DNA from 3 places in the Arthrobacter sp. V1I9 genome. Region 2 is predicted to be linked to each of the others. Evidence: riboswitches for the same ligand, from Rfam matches in the RefSeq annotation. Region 2 holds a riboswitch; each other region holds the start of a gene.
The links. Region 2 has a riboswitch for cyclic di-AMP ahead of QFZ70_RS14585 (hypothetical protein). Riboswitches for the same ligand answer to the same signal wherever they lie in the genome.
Positions count from the first base shown of each region.

Region 1: linked by a shared signal. The riboswitch ahead of QFZ70_RS08320 (LysM peptidoglycan-binding domain-containing protein) and the one ahead of QFZ70_RS14585 (hypothetical protein) in region 2 are both predicted to bind cyclic di-AMP.
Region 3: linked by a shared signal. The riboswitch ahead of QFZ70_RS14005 (M23 family metallopeptidase) and the one ahead of QFZ70_RS14585 (hypothetical protein) in region 2 are both predicted to bind cyclic di-AMP.

Region 1 is NZ_JAUSYU010000001.1:1,739,496-1,749,353, reverse strand. Features, by position in the region: gene QFZ70_RS08380 (lipoate--protein ligase family protein) at 1-55, opposite strand, end outside; gene QFZ70_RS08375 (DUF2177 family protein) at 72-464, shown strand; partial or broken gene QFZ70_RS08370 (thioesterase family protein) at 481-1,285, opposite strand; gene QFZ70_RS08365 (endonuclease/exonuclease/phosphatase family protein) at 1,456-2,133, shown strand; gene QFZ70_RS08360 (NUDIX domain-containing protein) at 2,146-2,655, opposite strand; gene QFZ70_RS08355 (DUF1918 domain-containing protein) at 2,698-2,889, opposite strand; gene QFZ70_RS08350 (metallophosphoesterase) at 2,990-3,496, shown strand; gene QFZ70_RS08345 (glucose 1-dehydrogenase) at 3,616-4,509, shown strand; gene QFZ70_RS08340 (DUF1810 domain-containing protein) at 4,592-5,035, opposite strand; gene QFZ70_RS08335 (DNA alkylation repair protein) at 5,019-5,588, opposite strand; gene QFZ70_RS08330 (TraR/DksA C4-type zinc finger protein) at 5,585-5,941, opposite strand; gene QFZ70_RS08325 (dienelactone hydrolase family protein) at 6,066-7,049, opposite strand; cyclic di-AMP (ydaO/yuaA leader) riboswitch at 7,314-7,518, shown strand; gene QFZ70_RS08320 (LysM peptidoglycan-binding domain-containing protein) at 7,522-8,382, shown strand; gene QFZ70_RS08315 (YdiU family protein) at 8,483-9,858, opposite strand, start outside.
Region 2 is NZ_JAUSYU010000001.1:3,124,475-3,134,332, forward strand. Features, by position in the region: gene QFZ70_RS14545 (NAD(P)/FAD-dependent oxidoreductase) at 1-1,237, shown strand, start outside; gene QFZ70_RS14550 (ABC transporter ATP-binding protein) at 1,306-2,016, shown strand; gene QFZ70_RS14555 (YhgE/Pip domain-containing protein) at 2,013-4,049, shown strand; gene QFZ70_RS14560 (TetR/AcrR family transcriptional regulator) at 4,046-4,741, shown strand; gene QFZ70_RS14565 (hypothetical protein) at 4,759-5,280, shown strand; gene QFZ70_RS14570 (histidine phosphatase family protein) at 5,287-5,814, opposite strand; gene QFZ70_RS14575 (winged helix-turn-helix domain-containing protein) at 5,915-6,781, opposite strand; partial or broken gene QFZ70_RS14580 (response regulator) at 7,404-7,790, shown strand; cyclic di-AMP (ydaO/yuaA leader) riboswitch at 7,977-8,137, shown strand; gene QFZ70_RS14585 (hypothetical protein) at 8,143-8,871, shown strand; gene QFZ70_RS14590 (glyoxalase superfamily protein) at 8,997-9,371, opposite strand; gene upp (uracil phosphoribosyltransferase) at 9,417-9,858, opposite strand, start outside.
Region 3 is NZ_JAUSYU010000001.1:2,989,113-2,998,970, forward strand. Features, by position in the region: partial or broken gene QFZ70_RS13965 (alpha-mannosidase) at 1-252, opposite strand, end outside; gene fdhD (formate dehydrogenase accessory sulfurtransferase FdhD) at 433-1,320, opposite strand; gene QFZ70_RS13975 (molybdopterin molybdotransferase MoeA) at 1,351-2,730, opposite strand; gene QFZ70_RS13980 (DUF6457 domain-containing protein) at 2,727-3,020, opposite strand; gene QFZ70_RS13985 (molybdenum cofactor guanylyltransferase) at 3,036-3,683, opposite strand; gene QFZ70_RS13990 (HNH endonuclease) at 3,727-4,227, opposite strand; gene QFZ70_RS13995 (NlpC/P60 family protein) at 4,487-5,278, opposite strand; gene QFZ70_RS14000 (C40 family peptidase) at 5,441-6,163, opposite strand; cyclic di-AMP (ydaO/yuaA leader) riboswitch at 6,234-6,429, opposite strand; gene QFZ70_RS14005 (M23 family metallopeptidase) at 6,542-7,363, opposite strand; cyclic di-AMP (ydaO/yuaA leader) riboswitch at 7,374-7,618, opposite strand; gene QFZ70_RS14010 (metal-dependent transcriptional regulator) at 7,737-8,432, opposite strand; gene serC (phosphoserine transaminase) at 8,710-9,840, shown strand.

The DNA.
Region 1 (9,858 bases), 1.4 Mb from region 2:
ACTCTTCCTGCCGCACCACCGTGAGCGTGTGGGATCCCGGTCCGGCGTGGTGCATGTTGCTAAGCTCCCCTATGGTCATCCTGCAATTCCTTGTTGTCGCCGCCGCGTTCGCAGTAATTGACGCCGTGTGGCTCAAGCTGATGAACCCGTTTTACCGGAGCCACATCGGCGATTTGCTGGCGGACAAGCCAAACCTATGGTACGCCGTCGCCTTCTACGTCATATACATCGCCGGGATTGTGTTCTTTGCCCTCCGTCCCGCGCTCGACGGCGGCAGCTGGCTTACGGCGCTGGGCTACGGTGCGGCGCTGGGCGCCTTTGCCTATGCCACCTATGACCTCACCAACGCGGCCACCCTGAAGGTGTGGCCGCTGCAGCTGATTGTGGTGGACATGCTGTGGGGCGCGGCGCTCACAGGGCTGTCCACCCTCGCGGGCTGGCTGGTCTTCCAGGGCCGGGGCTGAGCCGGTGCGGCGGAACTCAGGTCCTGCGCACGGTCAGGATCTGCTCTGCCCGGCCGAAGGGTCCCTGGAGGTCGTGCAGCACCGTTGAGGTAAGGCCGATGCCGTCCCGGCCGAAGGAGACGGCGTTGTCCAAGCCCAGCCACTCCCCCTCCGGGCGGCGGTACATGTGGATCTGCAGGTCCAGGTTGGGGAATGCATAGCTGTCCTTGCCCGGAGGGACCCGTGCGGCGATGCCATTGGCGGTGTCCACCAACCCCAGCAGCCGGGCGAGGTCGCCGCTGTCAGCGCGGTCCGTCAGGGGGTGGTCAGTGCGCAGCCACACCTTCCCGGCCCCGGGGCGGTGCCCTTCGGCTACACGCATCTCCAGGGAACGGATGTAGCCGCCCGGGCCATACTGACGCGCCGTCGTAGGGCTTGCATTCATCAGGTCCGGGAATGGTTATGTCTTCAACCGCGGCCACCTCGGAGGTATCGCTGGTGATCATCCGCCAGGCCGTGGCCCGGATGGCCGTACGGCCGCCGGCCACCAGCTCGGCCTGCAGCAGTTCGATGGTCCGCCCAGGCCGCAGCGTAGTGGTTTCGATATGGAATTCACCGCCGGGAATCAGTCCCAGGATCTCGTAGCTGAGGCGGGCCATCCGCATGCCGCTGCGCGGCTGGTGGCGCTCAAGGCTGTCGGCCATCAGCCCGGATGCCGGCGCCATGTGTTGCTCATGGACGTTCCAGGCGCCCTGGGCGTGGATGGTGGAACGGAAACGGCCATCGCCCAGGGATTGGTAATAGAAGTTTCCCTCGGCCAGTTCAGGCAGATCAGCGGTCAACGGCGGGCCTTCCAGGAGATTTCAGTGAATTGGCAATAACTCTATCGTTTTGCCCCGGGGCCGCCGGCCGGGGCTGCTTTCCGACGCGGCGAAATGTTGGAGCCTGGCGGCTGTCATCTGGGTAGACTCAGGAACTGGCCCTGTCAGCAACCCTCGGAAGAGGTGTTCCATTGCGCGTCATCAGTTACAACCTTCGCGAGCACAAAGCGAGCGGCGAACTCCTCGCTTTGGCACGGAATCACGATATTGATGCGCTTTGCCTCCAGGAGGTGGACTCCAGCGACCTCCCGGAGACCCTGGGCCCGCTTCACCTCGCGGACGCCACCAAGGCGAACCGGCTCGGGCTGGCCATCTATTACCGCACCAGCAGGTTCACGGCCTTGGATACGCAGTCCTTCGCACTGAAAAAGTCGATGCATGACAGGGTGCTGACGCCGGCGCACGAGCGGCTCATCGGTACCAGGGTGATGGACAACGAGACGCAGCACGAACTGGTGATCGGTTCCTTCCACGCCGCGCCCCTGACGGCCTCCAACTCCCTGCGGCGGAAGCAGATCCACGCGGCCCACGCCGAACTCCTGAGCATGGGCAAGGGCCTGATGACGCTGATGGTGGGCGACTTCAACTACCCGTTCTTCACCAAGAACCTGCACGTCCACATGAAGAATTCGGGATACGCACTGTCGCTGAGCAACCGGCGCACGTACACCCGCTACAAGGTCTTCAAGGGCCATTTCGACTTCGCCACGTCACTGGGGCTGGACATCACCAGCGTGGAGACCCTCCCGCGCGGCAATTCCGACCACCTGCCCATCCTGGTCACCGCCGAATACGGTCCGGACTACTGACCCGCGTCCGGACTACGCTCCGGCGGCCAGCCGCTCCCGCAAGGCCGGCCACGCCGCCGCGAAGCCTGGATGCAGTTCCTGGCGTTCCACGTCGGCCAGCGGAATCCACAACAGTTCGATGCTCTCCGGATCGCTGATCACGGGGTCAAACGGCTCCGTCGCCAGGACCACCACAGTGGTGTAGGACCAGTAACCCAGGTCCAGCACCGACGTGAAGAGCACGTCCACACTCTCCGCCGGAACGGCAGCCTCCTCATACGCCTCACGCAAAGCGCCCACGACGGCGTCCTCGCCTTCGTGGAGCGCCCCGCCAGGCAGTCCCCAGGTTCCGCCATTGTGGCTCCAGATGGCGCGGTGCTGCAGGAGCACACCCTTGGCGGGGTCATAGGCAAGCACCCCGGCCGCGCCGAACCTGCCCCAGTACCGGCCGCGTTCCCCTTCCACCCAGGCATCACCGGGATCGCGGGGACCCATGCGGACAGGCGGCGTGGAGGACTGTGTTGAAGCCGGTGAATGATCCATCGCTCCAGTCTGACAGGTGGAGCGGCGCATCACCCGGCGGCGCTAGTGCCCGTTGCCGCGTTCGACAGCGAAATCACCGCCGGGATACATGATGGTTTCGTGGCCATCGTCAAAGCGGACCAGGTAGGGCGGCGTTCCGCCCTGGCCCCGGACCTCGAGAATCACACCGTGCCGGTCCGTGGAACCAACCGTCCTGCCGTGAACAATGATGCGGTCTCCTTGTGCTGCCTCCATGGCTATCACCTCCAGCCCCAAGATTACGACTGTCCGCCATGCGGGAACAGACCCAGGGGAAAGGGCAACCGGCACCGGGCCCGCATGGCAGGATTTCCCCATGCCGCTGAATCTTCTCCTGCTCGCCGATACCCATGTGCCCAAGCGCGCCAAGGAACTCCCCGCACAGGTGTGGGCCGCCGTCGAAAGCGCCGATGTGGTGTTCCATGCCGGCGACTGGGTGACGGCAAACCTGCTGGACCAGCTTGAGCACCGCAGCCGCCGCCTCATAGGTGTCTACGGCAACAACGACGGCCCCGACCTGCGCGCCCGGCTGCCTGAAACGGCAACCGTGACGCTTGAGGACGTCCGCTTCGCCGTGGTGCACGAAACCGGCCAGGCGAAGGGCAGGGAAGCCCGGGCCGAGGCGCTTTATCCGGGCGCGGACGTGCTGGTCTTCGGGCACAGCCACATACCTTGGGACACCACCGCTCCGGGAGGTCTGCGGCTGCTAAATCCCGGCTCACCCACAGACCGGCGCCGGCAACCTGCCTGCACCTACATGACGGCGGTGGTGGATTCCGGCGCGGTCAGGGACGTCAGGCTCGTCACGGTCCAGCGGGACTAAACCGGACTGGACCCGCAACACAAACCCGGGTTGGCAGGGACCGGGCGAATTGCCTAGGCTGGAACGGTAAGCATGCTTAGTTTTTTCGTGTTCCACCCCTACGCAACAGGAGGACCACCATGACAGACCAGTACACCTTCCGCAATCCGGTCACCGCCTACGGGAAAATCTCGCCGCCCAAGCAGGACCAGCCCGAGCCGGGCCTGGATGCGGAGCTGGAGCCCAAGGCGGATCTCGGCGAGGACACCTACCGCGGAACCGGCCGGCTGGAGGGCAGGAAGGCCATCGTGACGGGCGCGGACTCCGGGATCGGCGCGGCCACGGCCATCGCCTTCGCCCGCGAGGGGGCCGACGTCGTCCTGTCCTACCTGCCCGAGGAGGAGGAGGATGCGGCCCGCATCGCCGGACTCATCGAGGCCGCCGGCCGCAAGGCCGTCAAGGTTCCCGGCGACCTTAAGGACCCGATTGTGTGCCGCGAGGTGGTTGACACCGCCGTGGCTGTTCTCGGTGGAGTGGACATCCTGGTCAACAATGCAGGCAAGCAGGTGGCCCAGGAGGAGCTGGCCGACATCACCGACGAGCAATTCGACCACACTCTGAAAACAAACGTCTACGCGATGTTTTGGCTGACGAAGGCTGCCCTCCCGCACATGCCGGCGGGGTCCACCATCATCAACACCACCTCCATCCAGGCGTACAACCCGTCCCCCACGCTGGTGGACTACGCCACCACCAAAGCCAGCATCAACAACTTCACCAAGGGACTGGCCCAGCAGCTCGCACCCAAGGGCATCCGTGTCAACGCCGTGGCACCGGGACCCATCTGGACGCCGCTGCAGGTCAGCAGCGGCCAGCCCAAGGAGGAACTGCCGGAGTTCGGCCAGTCCACTCCCCTAGGCCGCGCGGGCCAGCCAGCAGAGCTCGCCCCGGCGTATGTCTTCCTGGCATCACCGGAGTCAAGCTACGTCGTCGGCGAAACGCTGAACGTCAACGGCGGCAACCCCACGCCGTAGCCCAGGTCTTCCTGACACGCCCGACGGCGGTGCCTCTCGCGGGATGCGAGAGGCACCGCCGTCGGCCGTTAATTCCCAGCCCTTACCTGGCGTCCTGGTCCGCCAGCAGGTCATCGGTGGCGGCATCGGGCTGCCCATCGAAGAACTGGGCCAGGACGGTTTTGAAAACAGTTTCCCCGGGGGCCGCGCGCAGGAACAGCGTCATGGACGAGTGCAGCTTCCGCGCATCGATGCCGCCGAGGATGTCCTCCGCGGAGCGCCCGGCATGGTTCGTGATGGCCAGGGCGCAGTCGAACAACCGCGGACCCAGCACCGCGTGGTCCAGGTAGTCCCGGGCTTCAGCGAGGGATTTAAGGGCATACCGGCGTGACATGTCGCTGTGGCCCAGGCCGGCGATCTGGGGAAAAATAAACCACATCCAATGGCCGGACTTGCTGCCCATCTGCAGTTCTGCCAGCGCCTGGTCGTACGCTCCGCCGCTGTCCTGCGCGGCCACAAATCGTTCCAGGTCATAGGGTTCGTTCATGGGTGTCTCCTTGTGGTGGGGCTTCGGGGCTGGATTGCTGCTCGAGGAAGCCGGCGGCGCCGAGCAGCCGGGCATCCGGGTCGGTCCGCCAACGGGCAACGACAACATCTGCGCGTTGCCGGTCGCGCCCGCTTAGCCGTGCCAGGAACGGCGCCACGACGTCGGCCAGCAGGGGGTCTGTCAGCTCTGGGGTGCCGGCAGTCCGCAGGAAACCCTCGATGCGGGTCAGGTCCGAATGGCGCAGGAGTGACACTTTGGACTGCAGCAGGACAACGGCGGCCAGCCGGCGTTCGTACACTGCCCTGGCGCCGGGCCGGGGCAGCCCCCACAGGGCTGATGCCAGCTGCACCACGCCATCGTGGTCGAGGTCCTTGTACTTCCGCAGCGCGTCGCGGATGGTTCCCCTGACAGCGCCGACGGAGGAACCGTAGGAGGCCAGTAGACCGCCCAGCCGGCCCTCGACGTCGTCCGCCCGGTACCAGGCGCCCTCGTTCTGCAACGTGCGGTCAACGAATTCAGCGGCAGCCGCCACACGATCCATGCCGCTGCTCATGGGCGCCCTGCCGAGGCGTGCCGGATGCAGAACGGGGTCCACGGCCGTGCCTCCAGCCTGCCTTCGGCGATCGCGTCCCCGCAGACAGCGCAGGTCCCGTAGGTTCCCTCAGCGATTCTGGCCAAGGCTGCGTCCACCTGATCCAGCCCGGCACTGCTCTGCTTCAGCAGGGCGGAGGCCTGGGACAGCTCGAAGGCGATGGTGGAGCCTTCCGGATCGTGTTCGTCATCCACGTTCGAGTCCTGGCGCGCCGAGTTTGCGGAGGCGATGTCCGCGCGGAGCGCCGGAAGGAGGGCAATCTTCCGCTCCCGCTCCTCCTCGAGCAGGATCCGGAATCTTTCAAAGTCGGCCATGGCAAAAGCCTAGCGCGGGTGGTTCGGGTACCCGTTTCAGCCGCGCGTTGAAGGCTGGCGTGCCTTCATCGGTGATGCGATGGAGTTCCGCGCCGACTCAGGGATTGGCAAGGAACGGCGGGGCCTAAAGGTGCTGGCCAAACCAGGCGAGGGTGTCGTTCCACGCGGCCGTGGCCTGGGCTTCGTTGTAGCGGTCGCCGGTGTCGTTGTGGAAGGCGTGGTCCACGCCGGGGTAGACGGTGATCTGGTGGACAACGTCGGTTGCCGCGAGCGCATCCTTGAGCGCAGGCATGGCGGCGGTGATGCGTTTATCACGTTCAGCGTAGACTCCAAAAACTGCCGCTTTGATGCCCGGCACCTTGCCCAGGTCGGGGGCGGGGCCATAAAACGCCGCCGTGGCCTTCAGCCCGTCCAACTCCGTGGCCGCCTGCCAGGTGATGCCGCCGCCGAAGCAGTAGCCGGTCATGGCGATGCGCTGGCCGTCCACAAAGTCCTGGCCCCGGAGATACTCCACCGCTGCCTTGAAGTCGGCAATGTGACGCTGGGCGCCCGCCTGGATGAGGGCACCGGGAACAGCGTCACGGTCCAGGTTCGCAGTCCCGCCTTCTCGGCTCAGCAAATCAAGAGCCAGGGCAACGTACCCCTCTTTCGCAAAGCGCCGCGCCACGTCTTCGATATGGGCTGTCAGCCCTCGGTTCTCATGGCAGATCAGTACTGCAGGGCTGCGCCCCGCCCGCTCCGGCTTGGCCTGGTAGGCGCTGATAGGGGTTCCACCGGACGGAAACTGGATAGTCGCCGTCGTCATCCCTGATGCGCCCTCCGGAAGGGAAAGCGGGCTCTTGGCCGCAGGGACGGCACCTGCGGCCCCTGCGTCGGCCGTTCCGGTGGCCGACGATGTGGAAGGTTCCGGCGTGGGCATGGGGTCGGTGCTCGGCGGTACCTCGCTGGGAGTGCAGCCCACCAGCAACATCGCCGCCGCGGCTGTCGCCGTGCTGCCCGTAATGAAGGCAACCCGCCGGGTGAAGGTCCGCTGGCTCAGCGTACCGGCGCGGTAGTCGTCAAAAAACTCCTCAATCAAGTACTTTTCGTACTTTCCAAGCTGGGTCACGGTGCCTCCTCGGGGTGGGCATATCCTCCTCCGCGCGGCGCTTCCGGGCAAGCTTCCGGCCCCGCCTTCGAGTTCCTTTACTACTTTGTGACCAAAGCAACACAGCTTCCGTAGCAGGAAAGTATCTCGCGAGGTCAGCCGCGTGGTAAATCCAATTCAAGTCATTTGCGGAATGTGATAGAAGCACCTCGCATGTTACCCAAACGTGACAATGCACCCGAAGTCGGGTTAGGGTCTTCAGGTGTCCCTCCCAGACGGGACATTCCCCTCAGTATGCCGAGCCCTGCCACTGACCCGGGAACCCAACGCTTTCCAGCTGGCAGGGACGGGGGAACCACGTTTCCACCGGCCTCACGCGAGGCCTTGGGGTTAAGTCGAGAGCGACACCGTTCATTACGGAATTGCTCCCGGCCGGGTATCTCCAACCCGAACCCGACAGCTCACCCCGCAGGCATGGGAGAGGCGATCAACCGTGTCAAAAAATTCCACCACCGCCCGTCACCGCGCGACTCCGGCCCGCTCAATCGCACTCGAGGGTCTGGCTGTCTCAGCCAAGTCCCTTGGCCGCCCGGCGCTCGCCGTTGCAGCAGCATCCGGCATTGCCTTCGGTGTCGGCGCCCCGGCCCACGCAGGCGTAACCGGTCCGGACACCACCGAGACCACTAACACCCAGGCTTACGCAGCACCGGCTGCTGCAGTGGCTGCCCCCGCAGCAGCTGCAGGCAACGTGCACACCGTTGTTGCCGGCGATACCCTGGGCGCCATCTCGGCCGCCCACGGAGTAGCCCTGAACGATGTCCTGTCCGCCAATGGGCTGTCCATCTCCGCGATCATTTACCCCGGCGACCAGATCAAGGTCCCCGGCGCCGGTTCCGTTGCAGCCGCTCCGGCGGCTCCGGCAGCTGCGGCTCCGGCTCCGGCCGTGACTGCCGCCGCCCCCGCCAACACCGGAATGAACCTGTCCTACGCCTCCACGGCTCCTGCTCCGGCAGCACCCGCCCCGGCAGCTCCCGCGGCCACCGGCACCGGTACCGGCGCAGCCATCCTCGCGAACGCCTACGGCCAGGTGGGCGTCCAGCAGGACTGCACCGCCATGGTGGAGAAGGCTCTCCGTTCCGTGGGCAAGAGCGTTGGCGACCTGGCCCCGGGCCAGTTCTACCAGTACGGCACCACTGTGGGCACCCCGGCTCCCGGTGACCTGGTGATCACCGCCGGTCACGTTGGCGTCTTCGCCGGCAACGGCCAGGTTGTCAGCGGTGGCGTGGACGGCTTCAAGACCGAGGTCCACTCCATCAGCTGGCTCAGCGGCGCTTCCTTCGTCCGCGTAGCGTAGTAACACCACCCAAGCAGGGGCGGCAGACGGGATTGTTCCCGGCGGCCGCCCCTGTTTTGTTTCCGGCCGTCGTGAGCCGGTGCTCAGCTGCCGGGGGCGCTCAGGTCCCGCAGAAGGTCTGGTAGCTGCCGAAGTCCTCCGGCGCTCCCTCGGTGTAGCGTTCCAGCCCTGGCCGCTCAGTGAACGGGGCGCGGACCACTTCAAGGAGCCGGGTGAAGGGATCAAGGTCTCCGTCCGTTGCTGCGGCGAGCGCTTCCTCTACCAGATGGTTGCGTGGGATGTAGGCGGGATTGACCCTGTCCATCAGTTCCGCGTCCGGTTGCAGGGCACGCCACCGCGCAGCCCATGTGTCGAAGGCAGCCAGGTCAAGGACCATCCCGCGGGCTGGGCGGTCATTTCCCCTTGCCGCTTGGGAGAGGTTCCGGAAGAACGACGTGTAGTCGACCGGTCCGTCCTTCAACAGGGCCACCAGCCCATCCACCAGTTCCGAGGCTTCTTCAGCCTCCGCGCTCCCGGCAGGGGCTTCTGCCAATCCGAGTTTGGTTTTCATCCCGGCGAACCAGGCCTCGCTGTACTGGCGGCGGAACTTGCCGAGTGCTTCTACCGCGGGGGCCACGGCCTGTTCCTGGTCCTCGTTGAAGAGCGGCAGCATGGCTTCAGCCAGGCGGGCAAGGTTCCACTCGGCGATGACCGGCTGGTTGGCGTACGCGTAGCGTCCGCCCACGTCAATGGAGCTGTAGACCGCGGCAGGGTTGAACGCGTCCATAAAGGCGCAGGGCCCGTAATCGATGGTTTCCCCGGAGATGGTCATGTTGTCTGTGTTCATCACACCGTGGACGAATCCCACCAGCATCCAGTCCGCTACCAGTTTTGCCTGAGCGGCCACCACGCTTTCGAAGAGCGCCAGGTAGGGGTTCCCGGCGCGGGCGGCTTCCGGGTGGTGCCGGCTGATCGCGTGGTCCGCCAGGCGGCGCAGGAGGTCCATGTTTTCCGTGGCCCTTGCGTACTGGAAGCTGCCCACGCGCAGGTGGCTGCTGGCCACCCTTGTCAGTACCGCTCCCGGAAGCATGGTGTCCCTGCGCACCGGGCGGCCGGTGGCCACCACCGCAAGGGAACGCGTTGAGGGGATGCCGAGGGCGTGCATCGCCTCACTCACAAGGTACTCACGCAGCATGGGGCCGACGACGGCGCGCCCGTCCCCGGCGCGCGCGAAGGGCGTGCGGCCGGAACCTTTCAAGTGGACGTCCCGCAGCCGTCCATCCACGCCCGTCACCTCGCCGAGAAGGAGCGCGCGGCCGTCCCCGAGCAGGGGCGAGTAGCCGCCGAACTGGTGGCCCGCGTAGGCCTGGGCCACCGGCGTCGATCCCTCCGGAACGTGGTTCCCGAGCAGGAGCCGGACGCCCTCCGGTGACCGAAGGTATTCCGGATCGAGCCCCAGCTCCCCTGCCAGCCCTTCGTTAAGAACGAGCAGTTTCG
Region 2 (9,858 bases):
AGCCAAGGAAGCAGTGACGCGGACCCTTGACGCTGCAGCCGTGCTGAGGCGCAGGGACGTTCTCGCATCCAACTGGCAGGATGACGGTCAGGTCAAGTGGGTGGAGGACACCGGCATCGAACTGATCCGCGGCCATGCATGGCTGACTGCGCCGAAGTCGGTTGAAGTCGCAGGCCTCGACGGCAACTCCTACCAGCTTCAGGCCCGTCATGCGGTGGTGCTGGCCACTGGTTCAGCGCCCAACACTCCCCCCGTCAAGGGGCTTCAGGGCGTGCAGGTGTGGGGCACACGGGAGGCAACCTCGGCCAAGGAAGTGCCGCCGCGGCTGGCAGTGCTGGGTGGCGGCGTAGCCGGGACAGAACTGGCCCAAGCCTACGCACGGCTGGGTTCAACAGTAACGCTGGTGGCACGGAGCGGGCTGCTCGGGAAATTCCCGGCGGAAGCAGCAGGCCTGGTCGCGGCCGGGCTGCGTGCCGACGGCGTGGAGATCCGGCTCAACACGTCTACGGAAAGCATCCGCGAGAACGACGACGGGACGCTGAGCCTGCAACTCGGTGACGGTTCCAGCGTTACCGCCGAAAAGGTCCTGGTGGCCACAGGGCGACATCCGGCCTTGCAAGGCCTGGGGCTGGAGAGCCTGGGACTCGACCCGAATGAGGCAGGGCACCTCGCCCTGAGGGTTGACAATTCGGGGCTGGTGGAAGGAGTTCCAGGCGGCGGGTCCTGGCTCTACGCAGTAGGCGACGCCGCCGGAAAGAACCTGTTTACCCACCAGGGAAAGTACGAAGCCCGCGCCACGGGAGACGCCATCGCCGCCCGGGCCAAGGGGGAACTGGAAGGCGCAGCCCACGACTGGAGCCGCTTCGCGCAGACTGCCAACGAGCACGCCGTACCCAGTGTTGTCTTCACCGACCCGGAACTCGCCGCGGTCGGACGCACCCTGGAAACTGCACAAAAGGACGGCTACAACGCTTCTTCCGTGGAACTGCCTATCCAGGTGGCGGGGTCCTCGCTGCATTCCGAGAATTACGAGGGGTGGGCGCAACTGGTCATAGACGAGGACCACAAAGTTCTCCTGGGTGCGACCTTCGCCGGGCCGGATGTGGCGGAACTCCTGCACGCAGCCACCATCGCGGTGGTGGGCGAAGTGCCGCTGGACCGGCTGTGGCACGCGGTCCCCTCCTACCCCACTGTTAGCGAGGTCTGGTTGCGGCTCCTCGAAAAGTACGGGCTGTAGGATTATTTGAACTGACCGGTCAGTTTGATTAGGATGGGTGCTGAACACGTCGGCGAAAGGCGCCCCCCTTGCTCCTAGCTCAGCAGCTCCACGTCCACGGCCGCCGGGACCCCCTGCTCCCGGCGACGTCCCTCCAGGCCAGCCGCGGGGAGCTGACCCTCGTTTCCGGGGAACGGCAGGACCATCGCACGGCATTGGCCCTGGTGATCAGCGGCAGGATGAAAGCCTGTAAGGGCTGCGTCAGCTGGGACGGCCGCCGCGGGATTAGACAGCTCCGCATGGCGAGCGCACTGGTGGATGCCCCGGGCGTTAATGAGCCCGAGCGGCACCTGAGTGTGCGCGACCTGGTGACGGAGGACCTGGCCCTGATCCCCCGCCGCTACCGGGGCGCCCTGCTCAGCAGTCCATGGCTGAAGGTGAACAGCTTTGAGGACATCGCGGACCTGTGGACCGAGCAGCTCGCTCCTTCCCGCCGGCTGGAGCTCCTGACGGCGCTGGCGCTGGCCAACCCGCATACGGACTTGCTGGTGGTCGACTCCCCCGACCGGCACAGCGCCGGTTCAGGCAGCTGGCTGCCGCGCCTTCAGGAGCTGGCGTCCGACGCCGGGCGTCCGCTCGCGGTCGTCGCTACGGTAGCTGCCCTGCCGTCGTCGTGGTCCGGGCCCGTCGTTGCGATTGGCAATGCGGTGCCCCGCGGGCTCCCACCCGAGTCGGAAGCCGGGACGGAAAACCACGGGGGTACGAGTGAAGCCGCCCTCGAACGTGAGGATGCCAAGTGACGATACTGCGGCTGGCCCGCTCCGAACTCAAGCGGATGACCGGTGGGCTGCTGCCGAAGCTGACCATCCTCGCGCTGACGTTGGTCCCCCTGCTGTATGGCGCGGTATACCTCTATGCCAACTGGGACCCGTACGGCAACCTGGACCAGATCGACGCCGCCCTGGTGATGGAGGACGCCGGTGCCGACGCCAGCGACGGATCGGAACTCCAGGCGGGCAGGGAAGTGGCCGACAGCCTAGTGGACGGCAATGTCTTCCACTGGATTCCCGTAGCGGGCGGGAAAGAGGCGGACGAGGGCGTCGCCAGCGGAAAGTACGCCTTCGCACTGAAGATACCGCAGGACTTTTCCGCCCACCTCATATCCCCCGGCAGCTTTGATTCCGCCAGCCAGGCCATGCTCAACGTCACCACCAATGACGCCAACAACTACCTGCTGAGCACCATCGTGGACAAGTTGACCACCTCCGTGCACAGCACCGTTGCAGCCCACGTTGGAGAAGAAACAGCCAACCGGCTGCTCACGGGCTTCGGCAGCATCCACACGCAGATGGTCAAGGCGGCAGACGGCGCCGGCCAACTCGCCGATGGAGCGGCGGCCCTCCGCGACGGCTCTGCCACCCTTCACGAGGGAACCGCCGGCCTGAGCAGCGGAGCCGGTGAGCTGTACGCGGGCCAGCTCAAACTGCGCGATGGGGCCAACCAGCTGACCGATGGCGCCGGCCAATTGAGCACCGGACTCTCCGTTTTGAAAGACAAGACGGCAACGTTGCCCGGCGACTCCCGGACACTGGCAGCGGGTGCCGCGCAGGTGGCCGCCGGAAACGCGCAGCTGAACACCAGGGTCCAGGACGTGGCCGCCCAGCTGGAGGCGGCGGACCAGGGACTTCGCGCCCGCGTGGTGGAGTCAAACAACAGGCTGATTGCTTCCGGGGTCCTTACCCAGGCGCAGGCGGACAGCATCCTGGCCGACTTCGACTCGGTGGCCGCCTCCAGCCCGGTGGCGGCAGCCAAAACGAAAATCCAGACAGACGTTGCACAGATCCAGCAGCTGGCAGACGGCGCCGAGGCCGTCAGCGTAGGTGCGGCAGAACTGGCCGCCGGCACCCCCGCGCTGAGAGATGCCATCGCCGAGGCCTCCGGTGGTGCTGACCAGCTCCACACCGGCGCCGCGACGCTGGCCACCGGGGAGCAGTCGGCAGTGGACGGCGCCGGCGCAGTGGCGGAGGGAGCGCGCAGGCTCGACGCCGGTGCAGCACAGCTCGAGGAAGGCGCGGGCTCGGCCGCAGAAGGTTCCAGGACCCTCGCCGACGAGATCGGCAAGGGTGCAGGACAGGTGCCCAACCGGGACGACGCCCAAAAGAGCAACCTGTCCCGCGTTATCGCCGACCCCGTGGCCGTCAGCAACATCTCCCAGGCGAAGGCGGGATCCTATGGGGCCGGGCTTGCACCGTTTTTCCTAACCCTCGCCCTGTGGATCGGCATCTTTATGCTGATCCAGGCAATGCGGCCCCTCACCCAGCGCGCACTGGCCTCCAACGCCCGTTCCTGGAAAATCGCCCTTGGCGGCTGGCTGCCCTTCCTGGCCGTCTCGGCGGTGCAGGCCACCCTCCTCACCCTGGTGGTCAACCTCGCACTGAACCTCGACCCCGCCCATCCGGTCCTGATGTGGCTCTTTATGCTGGCTGCGGCCACGGCCTTCAGCGCCATCATCCAGGGCGCCGTGGCGCTGCTGGGCTCCCCGGGCAAACTTGTGGTGCTGATCCTTTTGGTCCTGCAACTGGTGTCCTCCGGCGGTACTTTCCCCTGGCAGACCACACCACAGCCCCTCCATGTGGTGCACGAAATCCTGCCCATGGGGTACGTGGTCACTGGAATGCGGCACCTTATTTACGGAGCTGACCTATCGATGAATGTTCCAACCGTGCTGGGACTTGCGGGGTACACAGCACTGGGGCTGGTGATGTCCACCCTCGCCGTGCGCAAGGGCAAGTACTGGACGCTCAAGACGCTGAAACCGGAGATAGCACTATGAGCTCCCGGAATTCCGAGCCAGGGAAGGAGGACCTGGAGCCGGCCAAAAAACTGCGTCCTGCCCGGACTACTGCTACCCGGCAGAAGCTCTTTGACGCTTCCATGGAGCTGATCGGTGAGCGCGGCGCGGCCGGAGTAACCGTTGACGAGATCGCAGCTGCGGCGGGCGTCTCCAAGGGAACCGTCTACTACAACTTTGGCAGCAAATCGGACCTCATCGCCCAACTGCTGCGCCATGGCGTGGATATCCTCAAGGCGCGCCTCCTTGCGGCGCCAGACCGAGCTTTGCCCGAGGGCGGGCCAGCAGACGCAGGCACCCGCCAAGACCCCTTGCTGGCAATGGAGGCAATGATCGGCCAGGCCATGGACTTCATGGCTGAATACCCCTCCTTCGCCCGGCTCTGGGTCAGCGAGAACTGGCGTACCCCGAGCGAGTGGCAGGGGACGTTTACGCTCCTGCGCGCCGAGCTCCTGGCAGTCATCGGCGACGCGGTGGAAAACGTCGCCCAGGCCTACCCGGTGGATCGGTCCGTTTCGCGGGGCAGCCTGGAAACAGCAATTTTTGGCGCGTGCTTCGTGGTGGGGCTTGACCGGCAAACCTACAACCCGGAGCGCACGCGTGACCAAAGTGTTGCAGCAATCATGGCCATCATGCGCGGCTACGTGCTGAAGCAATCCCCTCCTCGGGGATGATGGTGAACATGCGTCACATGGGGAACAGCGGAAAGTTTGCGGTGATCGCCGGCATTGTGGCTGCGGGGCTGCTGGTCCTGACGGGCATGACGCTGGCGGAGCCAGTGTTCATCGCCTTCCTCGGCGTCCTCGGTCTCGCCTGCCTCGCCTGCCTTATGGAGATACTCCGCCGCCGTCGCTTCTTGATGCTCGCCGTCGCTGGCTTATCCACGAGCCTGGCTCTGGCGGGAGCGATCGCTTTCCTGAGCACCTGGGAACTGGCCTTCGCCGATCAGACCTCGCTGTTCGGCACCCCGCTGCCCACCTCGGATCCGGACAACTACTTCTTCCTTGCGGCGCTCTCCCTGCTGACGGCGCTGGGGACACTGTTCACGGGCGCCCTGTGGCCAGGGCGCCGGCGCAGCGCTCAACAAGCCCGGGCTGCTGGCGTCAGGACCACTCCCCGCGGCGGCACTGCCGCGAGGCAGGGTGCGCAACAGAACGCCGCCCGGCAAGGTGCGGTGAAGCAGCCGGTGCGCCGTCCCGCACCGAGGAAATAGCCCGCCTTAGTGGGACCGCGGCACCTTGAACCTCGTGATCCGCGCATCCTGCCCGTCCAGCTCCGCCCAGGACTTCTCCGTTTCGAGGACGGTGAGCGCGTTGGTGGGGTACCTCGTGGCGGCATCCATGTAGGCGTCATGGTCAGAATCACGGGAGGCAAGGTGCATGGCAAGGTCCTGCACGCCCGGCAAGTGCGCGATCAGCATCAGCGTTGTCACCGTATCCGGCACGTGGTTGACCACCGTGAGCATGCTAAGGGCCGACGCCGCATAGAGTCCGTCCTCGAGTTTGGGCGTAGGCGCCTTGTCCCCCAGTTCAGAACACACCCAAGTGCAGGTCTGGCGGGTCCGCAGGGCACTTGAGCACAGGATGAAGTCCGGAACAACGTTGTGCTTAAGCAGCCAGCGACCGGCAAGCGGCGCCTCCCGATGGCCCCGCTCCTCCAGCGGCCGTTCATGATCCGCCACACCACCAGGCCAGTCGGCCTTGGCATGCCGCATGATCACAAGGCGTCGAAGATGGTGCTGGCTCATGGCCCAAGCCTAATGCCAGCCTCAACCCCAGCCGCAGGGGCTAATGCCTGGAGAGGGCCAAGTAGACGGGTGCCGCCCCTAAGGCGTCAAACAGTAAAGGTTAGATCGAGTATTCCGGAGCGGCCCAGACAACAACCTCCGGGTGCTCGTAGAACCGGTAGCCCTGGCCGCGGACGGTGCGCACGGTGTTGGCGAGGCGGCCGAGCTTGGAGCGGAGGCGGCGGATGTGGACATCGATGGTGCGCTCGTTGGGTACTTCTTCGGCGTTCCGCCACAGGCCTTCGAGCAGTTCGTCCCGGCCCACGGTGCGGGTGCCGTTTTCCACCAGGTAGTTCAGGAGCTCGAACTCCTTGAACGTCAGGTTCAGGGATTCACCATCAAGGTGCACTTCGCGACGGGCGAGGTCGATCAGGACACCCGAGGGACGCGGTTCCTGGGGCTGCTGCGGCCGGGGGGTTTCTGTGCGCTGACGGGTGTTGACCGTAGGGTCACCGAAAGTCGAGCGGACGACGTCGAGGGCCGAGCCGGGGGTGCCGGCCGGGGCGACGGCGACAGCGGCGTAGCTCTCGGCTCCGGTTACCAGGGACTGGGCGTAGGCGCGGATTTCCTGGGCGAGCTTGGCGATGGAAGTACCTGCGGCTGCCGCGGTTTCCTCATCGATTCCCATGTACAGAACGAATCCACGCGCAACGTTGTCGTTGGCCACGGGGCGGACCGGGTTCGGCCCGGCCACTACAGGGGTTGGAGCGGTGACCGGCGCGGACTCCGACGGCGGGACGGCGCGGAGCTGGCCGTAGGAGTTGGGGTTGTAGGCCTGGGGGCCGTATCCCGGGCCAGGGAAGCTGCTTCCCGAAGTTGCGGGAGCGAGCGACGTGCGCGGTCCGAAGCCGGGGCGGAGGCCGGACGGCTGGCCACCCTTGGCGGCGTTACGGACAGAAATGTGGACGTATCCGGATGCAACTGACATGGAATGCTTACCTCAATGTGAATGGCCGTCATCGCGGCTCGAATGCTGGGTTCCCCGCAATGGATTGGGGAGGGACGCCCGACGCTGGGCTGGGGGGCGTATGCCTACGAACTTCAAGGGGTGGGAAGATCAGGCGTACATTCGACAACAGCGCATGTCGGCAGCAGCTGATGTGCTGGGCCAATAGTCTGCGGCTGCAGGTGCTGTTGAGTTCTTGTTCACAATGGAAGTGTGCAGCGTAACAATGCTAACTTGCAAGTAACAATGGACGCCTTGGTCCGCATATTGAGACAAAAGCGCTTAATGTGCTGCAGATCACGATTCTGACGAATGGTCAGATTACTGATCATTTCCCCGGTTTTCTGTCCAGCGGGCTGCCGACGGTGAACAAAATTCGGGCCTGCCCTTGTCAACGAGCTTTTTCTTCAGATGCACCGGGAATGCCGGAATCGCCCAGCCGTGCGGGGCCTCCTGTCCAGCGGCACGGGCTTTGGACAGTGAAAATGCCTCGTCCTCCGCCTCAGGAACAACGAGCTCGCGAGGCGCGGGAACCCATAGCCGCGGCTCACCGATCGATCGCCCCCAGCCCTCCCGCCCGGGCGGATGCCCCATCCGCGCCCCGGTGGTCGACGACGAGTCAACCCTTTCCGAGCTGATGAGCATGGGCCTGCGAATGGCCGGCTCATCAGTGGCGGTGGCTGCGGAGGGCCCTGAGGCCGTAAAGCTGGCCAAGGACTTCCGCCCGAACGTCCTGGTTCTTGACGTGATGCTCCCGGGGTTCGACGGCGCAAAGTCGCTGGCCCGTATGCAGAGCCAGTCGGAGCGGATGACCGCTTCGGTAGAAGATCTGCTCCTGCTGGCCCGGCTCGATGAGGGCCAGCCTCTCAAGCTCAGCGAGGTGGACCTCTCGTAGCTGGTGATCGAAAGCGTCAGAGACGAAAAGGTGATGGCGCCCGGGTACAACTGGCAGCTGCAGCGTCCGGACGAGCCCGTTGTGGTCAACGGCGAGGGTAACGGTGACGTCACAGCCGCGGCGCACGGGCTTGCCTTGGCAGTGCCGTTCCTGCGAGCCTTTCGGCAAGGCGACGCGCCGCCGTCGTGATCTCTGTTACCAAAATGTGACTTGTGCTTTGAATTCCTGTACCGTCGATTAGGTACGGTTCCCGTTCGGGCCGTATATCCGGATGACGCCAAGCTCTGCCACTTCCCGGATTCCTCTTGAACCAAGGCAGAGGCGGGGGACCCACCGTCCCGGGCACTGATTGCCCTTGGGGTTAAGCCAGCACGTGATCTTTCCGTCTGGCCGGATGCCCTCATCCGAACCCGACAGCTAACTCCGCAGGTGTGAGAGGCGATTCATCATGTTCAAGTTCCTGGCACAGCCACGCCCGAAAAACGAGTCTGCACCGCAGGCCGCACCGGAAACCGGCAAAATCCCTTCCTTCGGCAAGCGCGCCGCCGTGGTGGCCGCGTCATGCGCACTCCTCATCGGGGTGGGCGCTGCAGGGCAGGCTACGGAAACCAGCATCCGCGTAGCAGCCACCGAGACGCAGGCCGCCGAGGCGCAAGCCAGCCTCAGCATCGAGAAGAGCGAGATCACGGCGAATCCCGCGCCGGAGTCTGCTGCTCCAGCCCTGCCGGAAATCAACGTGGTTCCGCAGGCGGCCGAGCCCGCACCGGCTCCGAAAGCCGCACCGGCACCCGCTCCCAAGCCTGCACCGGCACCAAAACCTGCACCGAAGCGTGCACCGGCGCCCAAGCCTGCCCCCGTCGTCGCGGTCAATGATCCCGCCGGCGCCCAGGCTTATGCGGCCAGCAAGCTGGGAAGCTACGGTTGGGCTCCTGACCAGATGCAGTGCCTGAAGACACTGTGGACCAAGGAATCGGACTGGACCACCACGGCCACCAACCCGAGCAGCGGCGCCTACGGCATCGTCCAGTCCCTGCCGGCCGAGAAGATGGCCAGCGCCGGCGCGGACTACCGCACCAACTACCGCACCCAGATCAACTGGGGCCTGGACTACATCCAGGAGCGCTACCAGTCCCCGTGTGGTGCGCTGAACTTTCACCTGTCGAACAACTGGTACTAAGCACACCGGTTCCACAGGACACATCAGCCGGCGCGGCCCGCACCTTCTCGAGGGGCGGGCCGCCCGGCGTATGTGAACCATGACCGACCTCAAAGCCGGAAAAATGACCCGCCCGTCGCAGTAAGTCAGGCGCCGCGGCCGGGGATGTACTGGACGGCCCACCTGTTGCCGTCGGGATCTGCGAAGTACACAAAGTGGCCCCAGTCCTGTATGTCGACGTCACTGACGTCTACCCCGTTGTTTTTCAGATGCTGGTGCGCGGCAGAGATGTCGTTTACCACGAGCTGGAGGTTGGAGCCGGTGCCCGGAGGTGCGTCCGTAAGCCCCTCCCCGATGCAGATCGAGCAGGCCGAGCCCGGCGGCGTCAGCTGGACAAAGCGGATCGAATCCGTGGGCCGCTCATCAAAGTCGGCATTGAACCCTACCTTGTTGACGTAGAAATCCTTGGCGCGGTCCACGTCTGACACAGGGACATACACAAGTTCCAGTTTCCAGTCCATCCGCACAGGCTAGCGACGCGGCGCGGAATGCAAAAGGCTTGAGGACTACCCCGCGATGCCGTAAAGGCGGTCGCCCGCGTCCCCAAGTCCGGGGACGATGTATGACTTCTCGTTGAGCTTTTCGTCGATTGAAGCCAGGACGATGGTTACGTTGGCGTCCGCGAGTTCCTCCTCAAGCTTCGCCAGGCCTTCCGGGGCGGCGAGGAGGCAGATGCAGGTTACGTCCGAAGCGCCGCGCTTGAAGAGGAACTTGATGGCTTCGCGCAAGGTTCCGCCGGTGGCGAGCATGGGGTCCAGGACAAAGATCTGACGGTCCGTGAGGTTCTCGGGGAGGCGCTCGGCGTAGGTGATGATGTCCAGGGTCTCCTCGTCCCGGGCCATGCCCAGGAAGCCGACCTCTGCGGTGGGAACGAGTTTGGTCATGCCCTCGAGCATGCCCAAGCCGGCGCGCAGGATAGGGACCACCAGCGGCGTGGGCTTGGTGAAT
Region 3 (9,858 bases), 140 kb from region 2:
CTCCGTGCCCCAGGACTCGGGAACTTCGCCTTGGAGGCGGAGCCACTTGGTACCCCACGGCTTTCCCCAGGGAGCGCAGTGTTCCTGCGGCTGGAAGTTCTGCCGCATAGCCTCGAGTGCCGGGACCGGTTCGTCCGGCACGTCCCAGCTGCTCAGGGTGAGGGGGAGGCTCCGGCTGTACACGGCTGGGGTGATGCGTTCGCGGACGAATCTTTCGAGGCGGACTTCCGTGATCCGGCGATCGTCATGCAATGTTGGCCCTCTTCAGCGCTGGGAATATGGACCATCGTGTCCATTCGGTGGATAAAACTACCCGCTGGTAGCTTACTCGCCAATGCCTGCGGATAACATCCCCAATAAAGCGTTTTCCTGAAAAGGTGACCTGCCGCGGATACGGAAGGCAGTACGGGGCGGGGTCAGGGACGCGGCGGGTCAGGGACGTGCGCTGGCAGGGACCTGGGCCACGGGCCTGACAATCCGGTGGTCGCCGGCATAGATATTGAGGCTGGTTCCCCGGCTGAAACCGGCCAGCGTCAGGCCGCTGGCTTCCGCAAGTTCCACAGCGAGGCTTGACGGGGCGCTGACGGCAGCGAGCACGGGAATTCCCGCCAGCGCCGCTTTCTGCACCAGTTCAAAGGACGCCCGCCCTGAGACCTGGAGGACGGTGCCGCGGAGCGGGAGCAGTCCTTCACGCAGCGCCCAGCCCACTACCTTGTCCACGGCGTTGTGGCGCCCTACGTCCTCGCGGAGGCACAAAAGCTCCACGCCGCCGTCGTCCTTGATCTTGAACAGGCCGGCAGCGTGCACTCCCCCGGTGTCCTCAAAGAGCCGTTGCGATTTGCGCAGGAGCCCCGGCAGCGAGGCCAGGACCTCGGCGTCGATATTGAGAGGATCGTCCGCCAGGCTGTAGCGCGAGGACTTCCGCACGGACTCCACTGAATCAGTACCGCAGATGCCGCAGGAGCTGGACGTGTAGATGTGGCGGCCGATGGACGGGACTGTCACGTCAGGCCGCAGCTGGACTTCCACCACGTTGAAGGTCTGGACGCCATTTTCATCTTCGCCTGCGCAGAAACGCAGTGACACGAGCTGCTCGGAGCTCCAGATGATGCCCTCGGACACCAGGAAGCCGGCCACCAGGTCAAAGTCGTCACCGGGGGTCCGCATGGTGACAGAGAAGGAGAGCTGGCCCAGCCGGATCTCCAACGGCTCCTCGACGGCGAGGACATCCTCACGGTGCCGCACCGGAAACTCGAGGGCCTTCGGCGAACCGTCGAGGACATACTTGTGCACCTTCCGGCGCTGGGTCACGCGGCCCATTCCCACACCTGCCTATTCATTAGTCCATCATCAGCCAAGAAGCGCGCTCCAGTCCACGGGGCCGCTGGCGGCCGCCTTGGGAGCCGTCCTGCCCGGCCGCGCGGCGCTCCTCGGCTTTGCTTTGCCGGCAGATTCAGCAGCGGACGGGATGGGTGGCCCCCAGGGCAAGGCAACGGCCGGCACCAGCTCGCCGAGCTGGACGCCGTGCGGCGGCACCACCATAACACCGTCGGCCGACGCCAGCCCGCGCATCATGCCCGGGCCGGTGTGCCGGGCCGGAGATGCCATGCCGTAGAGGAGCCGGAACGGCATCAGTCGCGTGCGCCCGGGGTCTGGTTCGATCATGCTTCCGCAGGACACTTCCTGGACCTCAGGCAGGCTGCCGTGGCCCAACGCGGAAAGCAGCGGTGCGCCTACGGTGACCAGCGCCATCATCGCGGCGAGCGGATTTCCTGGCAGGCCGAGTACAAAACGGCCGTCCGGCAGTTCCGCCAGGACAGCCGGGTGCCCGGGTCGCATGGCGATCCCGTCGATGACGAGCCGCCCGCCCAGTTCTGCCACTGCCCGGCGGAGATGATCCGTACCTGAGCGACCCGTCCCGCCCGTGGTGATGACGACGTCGGCTGGCAGGTCCGGAGCCCCGGGCGCCTCAGGCACAACGTCTTCCAGGCCGGTCAGCCACTCGTCATAGGAGTCCCCGATCCTCTGCTGTTCCCCTGCTATTCCTCCCAGCATGTCCACGACTGCCGGCAGTTGTGGACCGAAAGTGTCCCGCACCTTACCGGGGACGGGCACGCCCTGGTTGATAACTTCGGCGCCGGTGAGCAGCAGCCGGACCAGGGGTTTGCCCTGGACCTGCAGCTCGTCGTAGCCGGCCAGGGCAGCCAATGCGAGATGGGCAGGATTGAGCTTCGCTCCTGCCTTGACCAGCACGTCACCTGCCAGGGCTTCCTCCCCGGCTTTGCGGATGTGCTGGCCGTTGCGCGGCTCGCCGGGCCGGGCGCTCCCTCCGGTAACCAGGACAGGCAAGCCGTCCTCGTCCTTGTCCAGCACAGCGCTCTCGCTGCGCAGCACCGCTTTTCCGCCCGGCGGAATCAGCCCGCCGGTAACGATGGGGCTCGCCTGGTGCGGCGCCAGCCTGTTCCCGGGTTCCGCCAGGATCCATGGCCCGGTCCCGTTGACCGCCCAGCCGTCCATGGCAGAGGAGGCGTAGTGGGGTATGTCCTGCAGTGCCACGATGTCCTGGTCCAGCCTGCGCCCGAGCGCCAGATGCAGGGGAACAGGACCGGCAGGAATTGGCGTGGCCGCCTCGAAAGCGGCCAGCCGGGCCTCCTCCCAGGTGTGGGCCAGGTGCCGCGGCGCCTCCGGCAGGTCGGTTGAACTCCGTTCTTCCCCGGGCTCCTCGGTCATTCGCCGGGAGTCCCGGCGGCTTCAGCATCGTAGTCGGCAGCCAGGGAACGTGCCACGGCCAGGGCGCCTTCCATCGAAGCGGCATCTGTGCTGCGTCCGGCCGCTGAGGCAAGGCCTGCGGCGTACCCGGCGATGAAAGTTGTCAGTGGCGCCGCCGGCCGTACAACGGAGTGGGCCGCTACACCGGCGAGGGCGAGGATGGCATTGACGTCCACCTGGACGTCCTCAAGCTCATAGGCCTGGAGCAGGGACCTGCACCATTCTTCCAGCGTCTCATCCTGGCTTTTCACGAACTGCCTCCCAATTCAACTGCTGCCGCGCCGGTCCTGGAACTCGTCCCGGATCCCGGCGTCAACTCCTAGTGCGGCGGCATCATCCCAGGTATCCACATCATCCGTGGAACCGGTGGGGACGGTGACAAGCTGCAGGTCCAGACTAGCAAGGAGTGCACGCATGGAGCCGTTGATTAAGGTGTCCTGCGACGCCAGTTCCTCGGCCGCCCTTTTTAACTTGTCTGTGCGGTAAAACCCGGCCAGCCGTTGGGGCCTGCGGTCTTCGCCGCAGGCCATGAGTCCGTCAACTTGGAACTCCCGCGATTCCAGTGCCTCCGTCAGCACCTCCACGGCAGCCGAGATCCGGGGCATGTCACAGGCCAGTACCAGGGTGTACGCACTTTCGTTTCCGGCCTGGGCCAGAACCGCCAGGCCAGCAGCCACAGCCGCGGCGGGTCCTGCAAATTCCGGCTGCTCACGGCAGGAGAGCACACCTGCCGGGAGAGCGCTGGCGTCCGGACCCACCACTACTGTGCGGAACGCCCCGGAGGCCGCGGCAAGCGACTGCTGCAGGAGGGTGGCGCCTTCAAAGACCAGCCCTTGCTTGGGCACCCCGCCCAGCCTGGATGACCGGCCGCCGGCCAGGATCACGGCGTCGAAGTCCAACCGGTTTTGCTCCACTCCCCCAGCCTAGTCCGGGGACGGCGAAGGCGACCTACCCCGATCAGGCAGCGCGCTCAGGCAGCAGGAACGGATCCCAAGCGGGCGTGGGCTTCTCGAGTTCCTTGATCTGCCAGATGGTGCCATGCGGAGGCTCAGGGACAAACCGCAGTTTCCAGCCCATTTCTGCCGGTGTGTGGTCACCTTTGACGTTGTTGCACCGCAGGCAGGCGGCCACCAGGTTCTCCCAGGACTCCGCGCCCCCGCGCGACTTGGGGTGGACATGGTCGATGGTGTGGGCAGCTTTTCCACAGTAGGCGCACTTGTGCCCGTCCCGTCTCAGCACCCCGCGCCGGCTCACAGCAGTGGACTGATTATATCTGGGGCGGATGTAGCGGTTCAGGAGAATCACGGACGGGCGGCCCAAAATCTCCTGGGGACCCACTACGGGGTCGTCCCCTTCAGCCACAACGCTCGCCTTGCCCGTGAGCACAAGCACCAGCGCCCGGCGGAAAGTAATAACCGCCAGCGGTTCATATCCAGCATTCAGAACGAGAGTGCGCATGCACGTACCTCTTCACGGCCGCACCCGGTCAGGGGCACGAGGGCCGGCTGCCCTCGGCGTGGTCCGGGCTATGGATCGACACCACAAGAGTAAACAAAGAAGTGCACTATCAGCTAATTCCTGTCACCCGGGCCGCCGTGTCCCGCCGGAATTAGTGCCCCGGGCAGATGGACCCGGGGTTTAACCCGGCAGGACCCCCGCTGTAAGGGCAGGGGTCCTGATGCGTCTTGATCAGCCGCTAAGCGCGGCTGCAGGGATGTCAGTTGACGCGGATGAACACCGGGCCGGAGCCCACGTTGGCGCTGAAGACAACGGTCTGGTTGCCGTTGTAGCCGCCGTGCACCGCTTGGCCGTTGCCGGCGTAGACGGCGATGTGGGCCATGCCGGAACCACCGTCGGCGTAGTAGATGAGGTCGCCCGGCTGAGCCTCGGCAGCGCTCACGGTGCGCCCCAGGGAGAGGTAACCGGCAGGCCAGTCGTGGAAGTTGATGCCCACGGCAGCCAGGGAGTTGGTCACCAGCATGGTGCAGTCCTGCGAAACGCCGAGCTGGGCGTAGGCGGCGGACAGTATGGCTGCGCCCTTGCCGCTTGCCGAGGCAGGAGCGGCGGGGGCTGCAGCGGCCGGAGCCGTGGCGGTCACCTTGGCAACAGCGGCCGTCTCTGCGGCGGGAGCGGGCGCAGGAGCGGGAGCCGGAGCTGCTTCCTGAACCTCAACCTCAACCTCGGGCTCCGGAGCTTCCACAACGGGAGCCGGCGTGGTGGTCACGGCAGGCTTCTCGAAGGTGATGGCAATGGTGGAAGCAGCCGAGATGGGAGCCTCAACCGTTGATTCAACTTCCAGGGTGGAAGCCGGAGCGGAGTCGCGCTGAACGTTGGCGTCAGCAGCGTTGGCAGCCAGGCCGCTGGTCAGGACCAGACCGGAAGCAGCTGCGATGACAGCTGCCTGGCGTCCTACGCCGCCGGCGTTGTCGCCGACAGCCTTGGCAATGATGGCGAGCGAGTTGGTTTTGGTGACCTCGGCGCGGTGCCGTGCGGTTGCACGAGTAGTCATCAGTTCTCTCTTTCGTTTTCCTTCAAACCGCATGTAGGCAGCCAAAGGTGACTGGACGTGCCGGCATCTTGGGGGTACGCCGGCACGCCCCGAACGGGGATGTGTGATTTAGCGAAAAGCGTTTGGGCAAAGAAAAAGCCCTTGGACCGTAAGGTCGAAGAACTAGTTCATGGTGTAGAACGCGGAGGAACCGGTAGCAGCTACCGAGTGCAGGAGCGTTCCCTGCGAGGGGTTCAAGGCGCTGATCATCATGCCGTTGCCAACGTAGATGCCGACGTGCGCACCGCCGTTCTGCATGACGAGGTCGCCCGGCTGCGGCGTGGACGTGGGCTTCATCGCAGTCCAGGCGTTGACGCGGGGGATGCTGATGCCGGCCTGGGCGTAAACCCACTGGGTGAAGCCGGAGCAGTCCCAGCCGCTGGGGGTGGTGCCGCCCCACACATACGGGCTGCCGATGCCGGTGTAGGCGATGGCCGCAATGCCGGAGGTGGCAGCCGAGGACGCGGTGGCCACGACCTTCTCTGCTGCTGCCGCTGCGGTGGTCTCTGTGGAAGCCGTAGCGGTGGACTCTGTGGAAACGGTGTCCGTGTCCACGGCCGCGGCCGTGTCATCGTCATCAGAAGTTGACTGGACAGTCACCGGCTCCAGCACGGGAGCTGCGATGGTCTTGACCACCGGACGCTCGAAGGACACGGTAGCCGTGGGTGCCGCAGTGACCGCGAGGGCCGACTGCGCGGACCCTGACTCGGTGGAAGCAGAGACACCAGCGGTGGTGTCCGCCGCGTTGGCCGGCAGGCCCAAGGTCAGGACGAGGCCGGACGCAGCAGCGATAACTGCAGCCTGGCGACCTACTGTCCCGGCATTGGCACTAACAGCCTTGGACATGGTGTCCAGGGGGTTGGTACGAACCGATTGCGCACGGTGGCGCGCAGAATTATGGCGTGAAGACACGAAGGTAGCCTCTCCCAATGCCTGCGAGGTGAGCTGTCGGATTCGGATGGGAGTCACCCGGCCGCGCGGCTTCCTGGGAAGCTTTTGCGACTTAACCCCAAGGCCTTCAAACTGAAGGCCATAATTGGTTCCCCCGCCCCTGCCAGACGATGAAATGCGAACGGACCTTGAGCGGTGGCAGAGTTAGGCAATCCGCACAAGAGCGTCAACTTCGGAAAAGTTGACGCGAGTTAGACGGTACAGCAGTTTTGCTTGAATGTCACATTCAGGTCACGGCAGGTCAACATCATTTGATAGTTCACCGTCACTTGACTAGAGCCAGCCAGTGGGGTCAACAACTTCGCCGTTGACCTGGACCTCGAAGTGCAGGTGGCAGCCTGTGGAGGCTCCCGTGGTCCCGCTGAGGGCCACAACATCCCCGCGGGATACTGTCTGCCCCTCCTTCACACTGAAGGACGAGAGGTGGTTGTACGTGGTTTCCAGGCCGTTGCCGTGGTCCACTACAACGCGATTGCCGCCACCGTACTCGTGCCAGCCCACAAAGGTAACGGTTCCGGTGGCCGCAGCCAGAACGGAGGTGCCGCACTGGGCTACGTAATCCTGTCCGCGGTGGAAATCACCGGAGCCTCCCGTGATGGGGCTGACGCGGTAGCCAAAGGGTGAGGCAGTGCTCAATGCAGCGAGCGGGGCACCGAGGCTTCCGGTGGAAGCGGCGCGGGTGATGGCGCCCGCAGACTGGGCACTGAGCAGCTGTTTGAGCTTCCCGTCCGGGTCCGCTTCGGTGACCACGGCGGACCGGCTGAAGTCGATTTCGGCCTCCGCTTCCGCGGAAATTTTGGGCTGTGGGGCTACAGCGGACGCGGCAACAGGAGAGTTCCCTGACGCATCCGTGGCCATCACGGGACTGGTGGCCGGTACGGTCACGGTAAGCACCAGTCCGGTGGCGGCCAGGGCGACGCCGGCCTTCTGGCCGATGCCGCTGGCAGCAGCGAACTCGGTGATTTGACGGAATGGACCCCGACGCCGGCGCGCATCACGGTGCGGATCGCGGGGGCGTTCCGAGGTGATGACTTCGACAACGCGCGGTGTCGAAGCAGGGACCGCCGCGCGGCGGCGTCCCCTGGAATTGTGCATGGTCAAGAAGGGTTCCTCTCTGGAAAGCCTGCGAAGTTAGCTGTCGGATTCGGGTCAGAGAGTTCAAAGACCCGGTCCGCCGTAAGCAAGCTTCGGCACAGAGATATCCCCGGAGGGATTCCTTCGCTGGAAGAGGCTTGCTGCTGACGGACTTCACCCCAAGGCAGTCCCCCGGCTGCCGCTTGTGGTTCCCCCGCCTCTGCCAGTTACGACTCATGCTCCTGATCCGCTGGCAGAGCTCGGCTCCAGATCAGGTAACGCTTTAATATCAACGCTTCGGTTCAACTATAGAGGGTTAACACCCAAAGTAACAATTCCGTTATCTTTGCGTAACCCACCTCACATGGGGTAGCGAGGCGCGCGGGCCAGCCCGCTAGCGGACGGCCACGAACACGTGCGCGGCCACCTCCGGAGGCAGCTCAAGTGCCCCTTCGATGCCGGGAACCCGGACGGAGATGTAGTCCCCCACCCGCTCCAGCGACACAGCAGCCCCCGGCCTTATGCCGCCCTCATCCAGCTGCGAGAGCAGTTCCGGCTCCACCTGGATGGGCTCGGCAAGCCGGCTGATAGTCACGGCTGAGGCGGGCCCGTAGGACTTCATCGCTTCCAGGAGGCTGATGGCTCCGTCGGCAAAGCCCGGGGACGGCAGCCCGCCCAAGGCGGCCAGCCCGGGAATCGGGTTCCCGTACGGAGACTCGGTGGGGTGGTTAAGCATCTCGTAGATACGGCGTTCCACCCGCTCGCTCATCACATGCTCCCAGCGGCAGGCCTCGTCATGGACGTAGGCCCAGTCCAGCCCAATCACGTCGGCGAGGAGCCGCTCAGCCAGACGGTGCTTGCGCATCACTTCCGTGGCGCGCTTCCGGCCCGTCTCGGTGAGCTCCAGGTGGCGGTCGCCCGAGACGACCACCAGGCCGTCCCGCTCCATTCGGCCGATGGTCTGGGAGACGGTAGGTCCGGAGTGGCGCAGCCTTTCGGCGATACGCGCACGCAGGGCAACGATGTTCTCTTCCTCGAGCTCCAGAATGGTCCGAAGGTACATCTCCGTAGTATCGATCAGATCCGTCATCCAGCTCAGCTCCTCGAGCGCAGTACCTTGCGTTGTCCCACCGTATCGCCTTCACTGCGACGTAGTCCGTGGAAAAGCTTAGCCTATTTTGACTTTGTCCGAATAGTTGCCGACGCCCGCAGGACCGTCTCATTGGCTGGACTATGACGGTTCCGGTTCCCGCCGATACAGCCCAACAAGGCAGAATGAGGGAGGCCCTGGCAGCAGCCATCAGTGACTGCCGGCCATCAACACCCGTCCGGACCAAAGCCGTGTCCATGCCGAAACTGGAGCACCTGTGAGCGAAACCAGCATCACTATTCCCGCCGACCTCCTGCCCAAGGACGGACGGTTCGGCGCCGGGCCGTCCAAGGTCAGGCCGGAGCAGATTGATGCGCTGTCCGCGGCGTCGAAGAACATCCTGGGTACGTCCCACCGGCAGGCCCCGGTCAAGAACCTCGTTGGCTCCGTCCGCGAGGGCCTCAGCCAGTTCTTCCGCGCCCCCGAAGGCTACGAAGTGGTACTCGGCGTCGGCGGTTCCACGGCGTTCTGGGACATTGCAAGCTTCGGCCTGGTGGAAAACAAGGCCCAGCACCTTTCCTTCGGCGAGTTCGGCTCCAAATTCGCCGCGGCCACCAACAAGGCGCCCTTCCTGGGCGCCTCTTCCATCATCAAGTCTGAGCCCGGCACCCGCCCCTCGGCCCGGGCCGAAGCGGGTGTAGACGTCTACGCCTGGCCGCAGAACGAGACCAGCACCGGCGTCGCAGCCCCCGTGCAGCGTGTTGCCGGTGCAGACGAGGGCGCACTGGTGCTCGTCGACGCCACGTCTGCTGCCGGCGGTCTGGATGTTGATGTTGCGCAGAGCGATGTTTATTACTTCGCCCCGCAGAAAAACTTTGCCTCCGACGGCGGGCTCTGGCTTGGCCTGTTCTCCCCTGCGGCCCTGGAACGCGCAGCGCGGATCAAGGCCAGCGACCGCTGGATCCCGGATTTCCTGGACCTGCAGACGGCCATCGACAACTCACGCCTGAACCAGACCTACAACACCCCGTCGTTGTCCACCCTGGTCACGCTGGACGCGCAGGTGCAGTGGTTGAACGCTAACGGCGGCCTGGACTTCGCTTCCGCGCGCACGGCAGATTCTGCCGGCCGTATCTACAGCTGGGCTGAGGCATCGGAGTTCGCCACTCCGTTCGTCATCAACCCGGACGAGCGCTCGAACGTCATCGCCACCATCGACTTCGACGAGACAGTGGATGCGGCAGTGGTGGCCAAGGTCCTGCGCGCCAATGGGATTGTGGACACCGAGCCTTACCGCAAGCTCGGCCGCAACCAGCTGCGCATCGCAACGTTTGTTGCAATTGAGCCAGCCGACGTTTCGGCCCTTTTGGCCAACATCGATTACGTAGTGGGCGAACTGCGCAAGTAATCGCAACTGCGGGGCCAC